DNA from 2 places in the Burkholderia cepacia complex sp. TUM26381 genome. Region 2 is predicted to be linked to the other one. Evidence: predicted binding sites of a transcription regulator. Region 2 holds the regulator's gene; the other holds the start of a gene.
What was found. Region 2 encodes FNR, which switches genes on or off when oxygen is low (the NO sensors DNR and NnrR bind a similar motif). Its sites were predicted from a motif close to TTGATNNNNATCAA; they were not measured.
Positions count from the first base shown of each region.

Region 1: ACWMMN_RS24500 (universal stress protein) is a predicted target of FNR. The motif match lies at 2,643-2,656, and genes of this name have one in related genera.

Region 1 covers NZ_CM172007.1:1,733,872-1,738,628, forward strand. Annotated here, with positions in the region: gene ACWMMN_RS24490 (DedA family protein/thiosulfate sulfurtransferase GlpE) at 1-999, opposite strand, end outside; gene ACWMMN_RS24495 (cupin domain-containing protein) at 1,184-1,690, opposite strand; gene ACWMMN_RS24500 (universal stress protein) at 2,055-2,525, opposite strand; gene ACWMMN_RS24505 (PAS domain S-box protein) at 2,846-4,757, shown strand, end outside.
Region 2 covers NZ_CM172007.1:3,353,412-3,358,168, reverse strand. Annotated here, with positions in the region: gene ACWMMN_RS31925 (T6SS phospholipase effector Tle1-like catalytic domain-containing protein) at 1-1,672, shown strand, start outside; gene ACWMMN_RS31920 (LysE/ArgO family amino acid transporter) at 1,754-2,374, opposite strand; gene ACWMMN_RS31915 (LysR family transcriptional regulator ArgP) at 2,485-3,378, shown strand; gene fnr (fumarate/nitrate reduction transcriptional regulator Fnr) at 3,427-4,173, opposite strand; gene ACWMMN_RS31905 (universal stress protein) at 4,277-4,744, opposite strand.

The DNA of each region.
Region 1 (4,757 bases), 1.6 Mb from region 2:
ATATTCGCCTTCGAGCGCACCGTGATCCGGCCGCACGAAATAACGCGATGCATCGAGATCGGCCGGCATCGGTTCGACCGGGAAGCCGTGCTTCTCCCACGCATCGAGGCCGCCCTTCAGCGCCCGGATGTTGTGGATCATCTTCTTGCGCTGCATCTTCGCGATCAGGCGCTTGGCCGTGGCTTCGTTCGGACACACGCAATAGACGACGATCGGCCGTTTCAGCAATTCCGGATCGAGCAGGTCCGGCGAATCGAGATCGACCGGCACCGCGCCGGCGATCCGGTACGGCTCGCGCTCGCGGATCGCTTTCGGCCGCGCGTCGAAGATCAGCGGCGGTTCGTCCGACGTCATCATCTCGACGAGCTGCGGCGGCGAGATGCGCACCTGCGCGAGATAGCGGCGGAACTGCACGCGGCGCACCCAGCGGTACAGCAGGAACGTGATGAAGATCGCGAGGAACGCGTCGAGGATCGTGCCGCCGCTCGCGCGCACCCACAGCACGAACTGGACGATCTGGTCGTGAATGGCCGCGCCGCCGACCAGCCAGAACGCAGCCCACAGCGACGCGCCAGCCAGATCCCAGAACAGGAACACGCCGACGCCGATCGCTGTCGTGCCGAGCAGCGGCGCCGACACGAGGCCGAGGCCGGGCAGGAATTTGGACAGCACGAGCAGCGGTGCGCCATACCTTTCGAATACGTTACGGGCAAAGCGCAGCGTCGTGTCGAGCGACAGCGAGAAGCGCACGAGGCCATTCAGCAGGCGCCGGCCGCGCGTGCGGCCCATGAAGAACCACAGCGAATCGGCCAGCATCGTCGCGCCGATCGCCGCCGCGAACATGCTGACCCAGGATGCCTGCCCCATTGCCGCCATCGTGCCGCCGAGAATCAGCATCGGTACGGCCGGCACCGGCACGCCGAGCTGCGTGATCAACACGCTCGCGAACACGGCCCATGGGCCGAGCGACGATGGAATAGCAATCGGAAAGTGCCACACGGCGGCGCTCCTGGAAGACATGCGGGCCGCGCGACGAGGCCGTCGGACGGCTGCGCAACGGTCGCCGCGGCACGTCCGCGACCGACCGGTGCATCACGCGCATTCTAAACGGGTTTGGCCGCGATCGCGCGGAACACCGGCCATCGGCGCGGGCTTTGCGCCGATGGCGGCACTTCCGTGACAGTCACACGTCGGGACGCGGCGCGAGCCGGGCGACATGCTCCGCGTAGTCGGGAAACGCGGCGGCCAGCGCGGCCGCATCCGCCAGCTCGAATTCCGAGAACTCGAAGCCCGGCGCAACCGTGCAGCCGACGAGCGCAACATGCTCCGGCGACGCGCAACGCGCACCGAACCAGCTGCCGGCCGGCACGACCGCCTGGAACACGGTGCCCGGATGCGTGAGCGGGTTACCGAGCCGGTGGATCGTCAGCCCGTCGCGCTCGTCGAGCACCCACACTTCGATCGGGTCGCCCGCGTAGAAATGCCAGACTTCGTCGGAACGGATCCGGTGCCACGACGAATACGCGCCGTCGCACAACAGGTAGTAGATCGCGGTCGACGCAGCGCGTGGCGCGCCGTCGGCCGGACGCACGACCGGATCGGCCGCGCGGTAGGTTTCACGGAAATAGCCGCCTTCGGGATGCGGCTGCAGGTCGAACTGGCGAATCAGGTCGGTGGCGGAAATCGGCATGGCGGATGACGTCGGTAAGGTAGGAAACCGGCATCCGGCGGCCGGCCCGGGTCATTACCCGTGCGACCGGTTCCAGCCGGATGCCCCTGCGTCGATCGCCGCGGCCATGCACGCGGCGAACAAGCGGACACCGGCCGATGCTGCCAGAACTGCATGCAGGGATGCAACCTCGCGCGTGCAATCCCGGTCCTGCGGGCGGGTTCGCGGCGCCCGCTTCCGGCGCGCTGCGACAGCGGCGACAGCCGCGCTTGCGCGCGAAGCGCCGGCCAGCGCTTCGCGTGTTTCATCGGGCAGATGTGCGGCACAAATGCATACAGCTGCGTCCTGCTCGGGCAGTGCATGCATCGACGCGTACCGCGTACGGCTACGCGGCCGCCGTCGCGCCCGGCTCGCCGTGCCGCACCAGCAACACGGGCCGGTCGGCCGCCCGCAGCAGCGATTCCGCGACGCTGCCGAGCAACAGCCGGCGCAGGCCGTGCCGCCCGCTGGTGCCCATCACGATCAGGTCGGCGTCGGCTTCGGCCGCCGTGCGCATCAGCACCGTCGCGACGTCCTCGCCGTACGCATCGAGCGCGCGCACGGTGCCCTGCACATGCTGCTGCGCGAGCACCGCTTTCGCATCGTCGAGCACCGGCGTCGCGGCATCGGTCGCGGCCGCATCGCCGTCGCGCTCGGCCGCGAAACCTGCGTCCACATCGACGAGTTGCGGCCGATGTTCGACAACATACGCGCAGGTCACTTCACCGCCGGACGCCGCCGCGATCCGGATCGCCTCGTTCAGCGCGAGACGCGCGCTCGGGCTGCCGTCGAGCCCGACGAAAATCCGCTTGTACATGGTCCGTCCCTCCGACCGGGCACGCGTCGCGCCTGGCGCCACGGCGGCCCGTTACCGCAAGCCGGCCCGATGCCGGCTCGCCTGCCGAACAGTCTGCCCCACGTGCCGACGCGCGCGTTGATGCGCGTCAAGCGCGGCCGGCGCGCCCGCTGCTTCACGCCATTTGCCGCAATTTCTGCTGACCCCATTACAAAAAACGTGTAAAACGCGCACAATTTCATCTTGAAAATAGTCGTTGCACGCAGCCGGTGCGAGTTTTCCCCGGTTTTGCCGCGCTGCCCGAGTGCCCCGGGCAGCCCGAACAACAGAATGGCCATCGAATGACCGCCAGTGGAACCCCGACGCGTGACGCCCGAGGGCCCACGCGCCTCCAGATCATGTTACGCCAGCCGCTCGCGGCCGGCGTCGTTGCGCTGTGCGCCGGCGCCGTGCTGTCGCTCGGCGTCGCGCTGCTGGTGCGCGAGCAGTGGCAAGGCGCCGTCCGTACGCGTTTCGAACGCCGCACGACGCACGTGACCGCGATGCTGCGCCACGAGTTGCAGGCCGGCGTCGCCGTGCTCGAAGGCGCGCGCGGCGCGTTCGGCCTCGTCCCGGACATGACGCCCGAGCAATGGCGCCGCTATGCGGAGACGCTCGATCTCGACAGCGGCCGCTCGCCGGTCCGTCAGATCGGCTATGCACCGCTGTCGCCCGCCACCCGCAGCGCCCTCGCCGGCGCGAAGCCGTTGCCGCCCGGTCCGCTCGCGGCCGCGGCGCTCAGCGCGCCCGCGTCGAACTCGCCGGTCGTCCGCTTCGGCGCGTCCGACGCGGCGCCGCTGACGCGCGCGCTTCAGACCAGCGACATCGCGCTCGGCGTCCACCCGGTCGACGACGATACCTCGCGCGACGCACGCACCCTTACGCTGTTCCTGCCCGTGACCACGTCGCCGCGCGCGGCCGCCACGCCGTCCGGCACGCGCGAAGCCGGTGCCGACGGCGTGCTGTTCGCGGCGCTGAGCCCGCGGCGGCTGGTGGAGCGCGCGCTCGACGCGGAACGCGGGATCGACCTGTGGATGACCGCAGGCGGCGATTCGCGCGCAATCGGCAGCCTCGAGACGACGACCGACGAGGCGTCGGCATCGCCCGACCTGCTGCGGCGCACCGACGTGCTGAATTTCGGCGGCACCGTGCTGACGCTCGCCTATTCCGCCGACGGCCGCCCGAGCGCGACCGGCGCGCAGCGCGCGGCCGGCACCGTGCTCGGCGCGGGGCTGATCGCGTCGATCGCATTCGCGGTGCTCGTCCATGCGCTGGTGCGCGGCCGCGCCGGCGCGGCCGCCGATGCCGGCGCGAGCAGCCGCGGCATCCTCAACGAGGCGCGGATGATGGGCATCATCCGTTCGTCGATGGAAGCGATCATCACGATCGACGAGAAGCAGACGGTCGTGATCTTCAATCCGATGGCCGAGCAGGTGTTCGGCGTGTCCGCGATGGAAGCGATCGGTGCGCCGCTGTCGCGCTTCATCCCCGAGCGGTTCCGCGCCGCGCACGCGAAGCACGTCGACCAGTTCGGCGTGACGGGCGTGTCCGAGCGGCAGATGGGCCGCCAGCGCGTGCTGTTCGGGCTGCGCGCGAACGGCGAGGAGTTTCCGATCGAGGCGTCGATCTCGCAGATCCGCGACGCGTCGGGCAAGCTTTATACGGTGATGCTGCGCGACATCACCGAGCGGCTGCGTGCCGAGAACGCGCTGAAGCAGTCGCGCGAGGAGTTGCGCGAACTGTCGGCGAACCTGCAGAACGTGCGCGAAGAGGAAAAGACGCGCATCGCGCGCGAACTGCACGACGACCTCGGGCAACAGCTCACTGCGCTGAAGATGGACCTGTCGGTCGTCGAGCAGCAATTGCGCATGCCCGGCCACGCGCAGCCCGGCGAAGGCGTGCAGTCGCACCTGCAGGGCATGCGGCGGCTGATCGACGCGACGGTCGCGTCGGTGCGGCGCATCGCGGCCGACCTGCGGCCGGTGATGCTCGACGATCTCGGCCTCGTGCCGGCGATCGAATGGCTCGCGAACGATTTCACGAACCGCTACGGCATCGATGTCGAGCGCCACATCGAAACCGGCGGCCTCACGTTCACCAGCGCAGGCGCGACCACGCTGTTCCGCATCGTCCAGGAAGCGCTGACGAACGTCGCACGCCATGCGGATGCGACGCGCGTGGCGCTGCGGCTCGACATCGAGGAAGGCTTTTGCG
Region 2 (4,757 bases):
GCGGGAAGCGCTCGATCCGCTGCTGATCGAGCAATGCAAGGAATGTCCTAAGCCTGTTTGGTTCACGGCGTTTTTCGATGGTACCGGCAACAACTACGATGCCGACGGCGGCGGTTCGACGGACGTCAACCGGACCAAGTACAGCAACATCGCCAAGCTCTGGCAGTTTGCGCATGCTGAAGACGACGTGTTTCCTCGTACGTCCCGCAACTACGTGGAGGGCGTTGGTACACCGTGCAGCAAAGTGGGTGACACCGGTAAAGGGCTCGATAACGCGCTCGGTATGGCCGCTGCGCGAAAAGGCGAATTGCGCATCCAATGGATGCTGAACGAACTCGATCGGCACGTGACCCGACACATGCCGGCCGTGAGCCAGATCAATGTGGCCGTGTTCGGCTTCTCGCGCGGCGCGACGGAAGCACGTGCCTTCGTCCGCATGCTGACCCAGAAGCTCACCGAGAATATCGGTGGGCGGCTTTGGTGGAACAAGAAGAACATGAAGGGGCATCGTCCCGAACTGGTCGTCTATTTCCTGGGAATTCTCGATACGGTGTCGTCGACGGGCTTTGGTGGCAGCCGCCTCGAAAAGAAGGCGCCGACCCTCGTTCAGCCGATCCTCGGGCCGTTCTTCGGGACGATTGCCGGTGGCGTGTTGCGTGGTCTCGACAAAGGCGGCCATGCAGAGTGGGCGAACGATATCCGCATTCCGGGCTACGTGCGGCAGTGCGTTCACTATGTGGCGTCGCAGGAAGTCCGGGAGAAATTCCCCGGCGATTCGGTGCGCGAGGACCAGATGGTTCCGGGGAACTGCCGCGAGGTGTACTACCCGGGCATGCACTCGGACGTGGGCGGCGGGTACGAGCGCGATTACCAGGAGGGGCGCACCAACGAGCTGGCCAACGTCGCGTTGAACAACCTCTATATCGAGGGATGGAAGGCCGGCGTGCCGTTCCGTTCGCCGCAAGAAGTCATGGCGAGCGCGGGGCAACTGTTCGAGATTTCCAAGGACCTGGAGGCAGCCTGGAACATGTACATGGGCCAGGGCAACGAGAAGCGCGCGGGCATGGCGCCGAATAGCGACAGGCTCGAACCCCAGATCATCTGGCACATGAATCGCTACTACCAGTGGCGTGCCAGCCGCAGCCGGCGCCTGCACGACGGTCGGCTGAAGCCGCCGGGCGGCGTGAATTCGTACATGGCCACTACCGACAGCGAATGGAACGACGACGCCGAAAGCATCCGCGAGGACGCCGGCGGCTACTTCACGAGCTACGTATCGGAGCAGCACAAGGCCATCGATGCGGCCACGCGGGTCAAGGGCAACTGGCTGGGCGGCATCGATCCCGCGGCACGCGCGACGTTCGACCGGTTCTTCGACCATTACGTGCACGACTCGATTGCCGGGTTCAAGAAACAGATGGATGACGGTCACGTCGGCTTTGCCGAATCGAGCCGCTGGTCGGTCAACCGCCAGTACTTCATGGGCAAACGCGCCCAGAAGTACCTGTACTGGCGCTACGAAGGTGACAAGGCCGAGCATGCCGACACGCGGGTGGCCAAGGCCGATCCGGCCAAACAGAAGGATCCGATGGCGGCCAACGAGCCTCAGCTCGCGAGCAACCAGCCTGCGATGACCGGCGGCGCGCTGCCTGACGCGGCATCGACGGCCTGATGCCGAGCGCGATGCCGTTCGCTATCGCGAACGGTTGACCTGAGGTCGCGGCAGACCGGATCTGCCGCGACACCCCTTTCCCTACCGCAACTGCACCGCCGCGAGAAACAGCACCATGCTGCCGATCGCACCATCCAGCACGCGCCACGCCATCGCCTTGCGGAACCACGGCGCCAGCAATCGCGCCCCGTATCCGAGCCCGAGGAACCATACGACGCTGACCGTCATCGCGCCGATCGCGAACGCGAGCCGCGCGCCTTCCGGCTCGCGCGCGCCGGCCGTGCCGATCAGCAGGAACGTGTCGAGATAGACGTGCGGGTTGAGCCACGTGAACGCGAGGGTCATCAGCACGATCGAGAGCCCGCTCTGCGGCGGCGGCGCGACCGCGTCGCCGCGCACGTCGAGCGTTTCGTGGCCCGGCTTGAACGCACGGCGCAGCGCATTGATGCCGAACCACGCGAGATAGGCGAGGCCGACATACAGCACCGCGTGAACGAAGGCCGGATAGCGCTCGACGAGTACCGATGCGCCGCCGACCCCCGCGCCGATCAGGATCATGTCGGACGCCGCGCACAGCAGCACGATCTTGCCGACATGCGAGCGCATGATGCCCTGACGGAGCACGAACGCATTCTGTGCGCCGATGGTGACGATGAGCGATCCGCACAGGGCGGCGCCGTGGGAGAAAGCGAGCCAGTTCATGATGATGGGCAGCGTTAGAAGCAGTAGACGAATGAATCGGGTAGCGCTAGTCTGCGGTCAGCATGAAGATAAGAGAAGCTAAATCACCTAATGCAGATTAAGGAAATCTAATGCTCGACTACGCGTTGCTCGATGCCCTCGCAGCCGTGATCCGGCACGGTTCGTTCGAGCGGGCGGCCAAGGAGCTGAATGTCACGCCGTCGGCCGTGTCGCAGCGCGTGAAGCTGCTGGAGGAACGGGTTGGCAGCGTGCTCGTCAAGCGCGGGCAGCCGTGCGTCGCGACGACGTCGGGCGCGCTGCTGTGCCGGCACACCGAGCGCGTGCAACTGCTGGAAGCCGAACTGGGCGGCCGGATGCCGGCGCTGCCGGGCCAGATCGCGAGTGCATGGCCGACGTTGCGCGTGGCCGTCAACGACGACAGCGTCGCGACGTGGTTCATCGATGCGGTCGGGCCGTTTTGCACGGAGCGCGAGACATTGCTCGACCTCGTGATCGACGACCAGGATTACACGGCGTCGCGCATTCGCGACGGCAGCGTGCAGGGCGCGGTGACCGCGCAGGCGGAGCCGATCCAGGGATGCCGGTCGGAGCGGCTCGGGCGGATCCGCTATCGCGCGGTGTGCTCGCCGGCGTTTTACGAACGCTATTTCGGTGCGGGCATCACGCGCGATGCGCTGCGCCGCGCGCCGTGCGTGATGTTCAATCCGAAGGACGGGCTGCAGGCGCGTTTCATCCGGCGCGTGACGCGCGCGGATCTCGATCCGCCGCAGCACTGGATACCGCACGTCGCAGGCTATCTGCGCGCATGCGAAACGGGGTTGGGATGGGGGATGTGCCCGGACCGGATGGTCGATCGCCAACTGGCGGCGGGTGAGCTCGTGGACATGTCGCGCGGGCGGACCATCGACATCGATCTCTACTGGCAGAGCTGGCGTCTGTCGATCGGCTGGCTCGACGATTTCAGCGCGGCGCTGAAGACGCGCGCCGCACTGTTTCTCGATTGATTCGGGATGCGATGCAGGCGGCGCGCGAACCGCGCGCGCCGCGCAGGATCAGACCTGATGCAGGCCGTCGAAGTCGACGATCTGCACGTGGCGGCCCTGCATTTCGATCAGGCCGCGCTTCTGGAACTTGGACAGCGTGCGGCTGACCGTTTCGAGCGTCATGCCGAGATAGCTGCCGATGTCTTCGCGCGTCATCCGCAGGTTGAATTCCGACGGCGAGTACCCGCGCTTCAGGTAACGCGACGAGACGTCGAGCAGGAACGCGGCGACGCGCTCTTCGGCATTCAGCGAACCGAGCAGCATCGTTTGCGACGTTTCGCGCACGATCTGTTCGCTCATCAGCTTGTGCATGCGCAGCTGCATCGAGCCGGCTTCCGAGCACAGGGTCTTCAGCGCGCTGTACGGGATCACGCAGACGGAGCTGTCTTCCAGCGCGACCGCGGTGCGCGGATGGGCATCGTCGCAGATGCCGTCGAGGCCGAGCGCTTCACCGGCAAGATGCAGGCCCGTGACTTGTTCGCGGCCGTCATGGCGCGTCGCGACGGTTTTCAGCGAACCCGAGCGCACGGCATACAGGTTGTCGAATGCGTCGCCTTCGCGGAACAGCGCTTCACCGCGCTTCACGGGGCGCGCTGCGCAGATGACCGACTCGAGGCGACTGAGTGCTTCAGGTGCCAGGCCCTGCGGCATGCACAGGTGCCGCATTGCGCACGACGAGCAGTGCGCGGCCTGGCGAGGAGCCCAGCTACCGGCATGAGGCGTGGCGGCGGGACGTGTGGCGACGGGCGTCAGCATGATCGTTTACTCCGGCGTTGAATCGACGGAATCATTGTCCCACCGCAAGTTGCCGCTGTCGGGTGACAAAACGTCGCGACCGGTGGCGCCTGCCGGATGGCGTTCAGGCGGCCTGTTCGTCGACGTTCGCGGCCGCCGGAATCAACAGCACGGGCAGCGTCGCGTGCCGCACGCATTGTTCGGCGATGCTGCCGAGCACGAGGCGGCGGAACCCGCGGCGGCCGTGCGTGCCGAGCACGAGCAGATCGGCGCCGAACGCTGTTGCGCCGTCGAGGATCAGCGACGAGACATCGTTGAGCGACGTCGCTTCGTTCAGCCGCGTTTCGCCCTTCACGCCGGCTGCCTGCATCAGCTTCGAGAAATCCCGAGCGAGTTCGTTGCCCTGTGCGACGAGCTGATCGCGCAGCACGGACGGATCGTAGCCGGGCACGTTGTAGTAGATCGCGGCGTTCTCGACGACGTAGAACGGCTGCAGCTCGGCGCCGTGCGCTTTCGCGAGCGCCAGTGCGGCATCGAACGCATGGCGGGACGTGTCGCTGCCGTCGACGGCAACCAGAATACGCTTGTACATAGTGTCTCCGAGT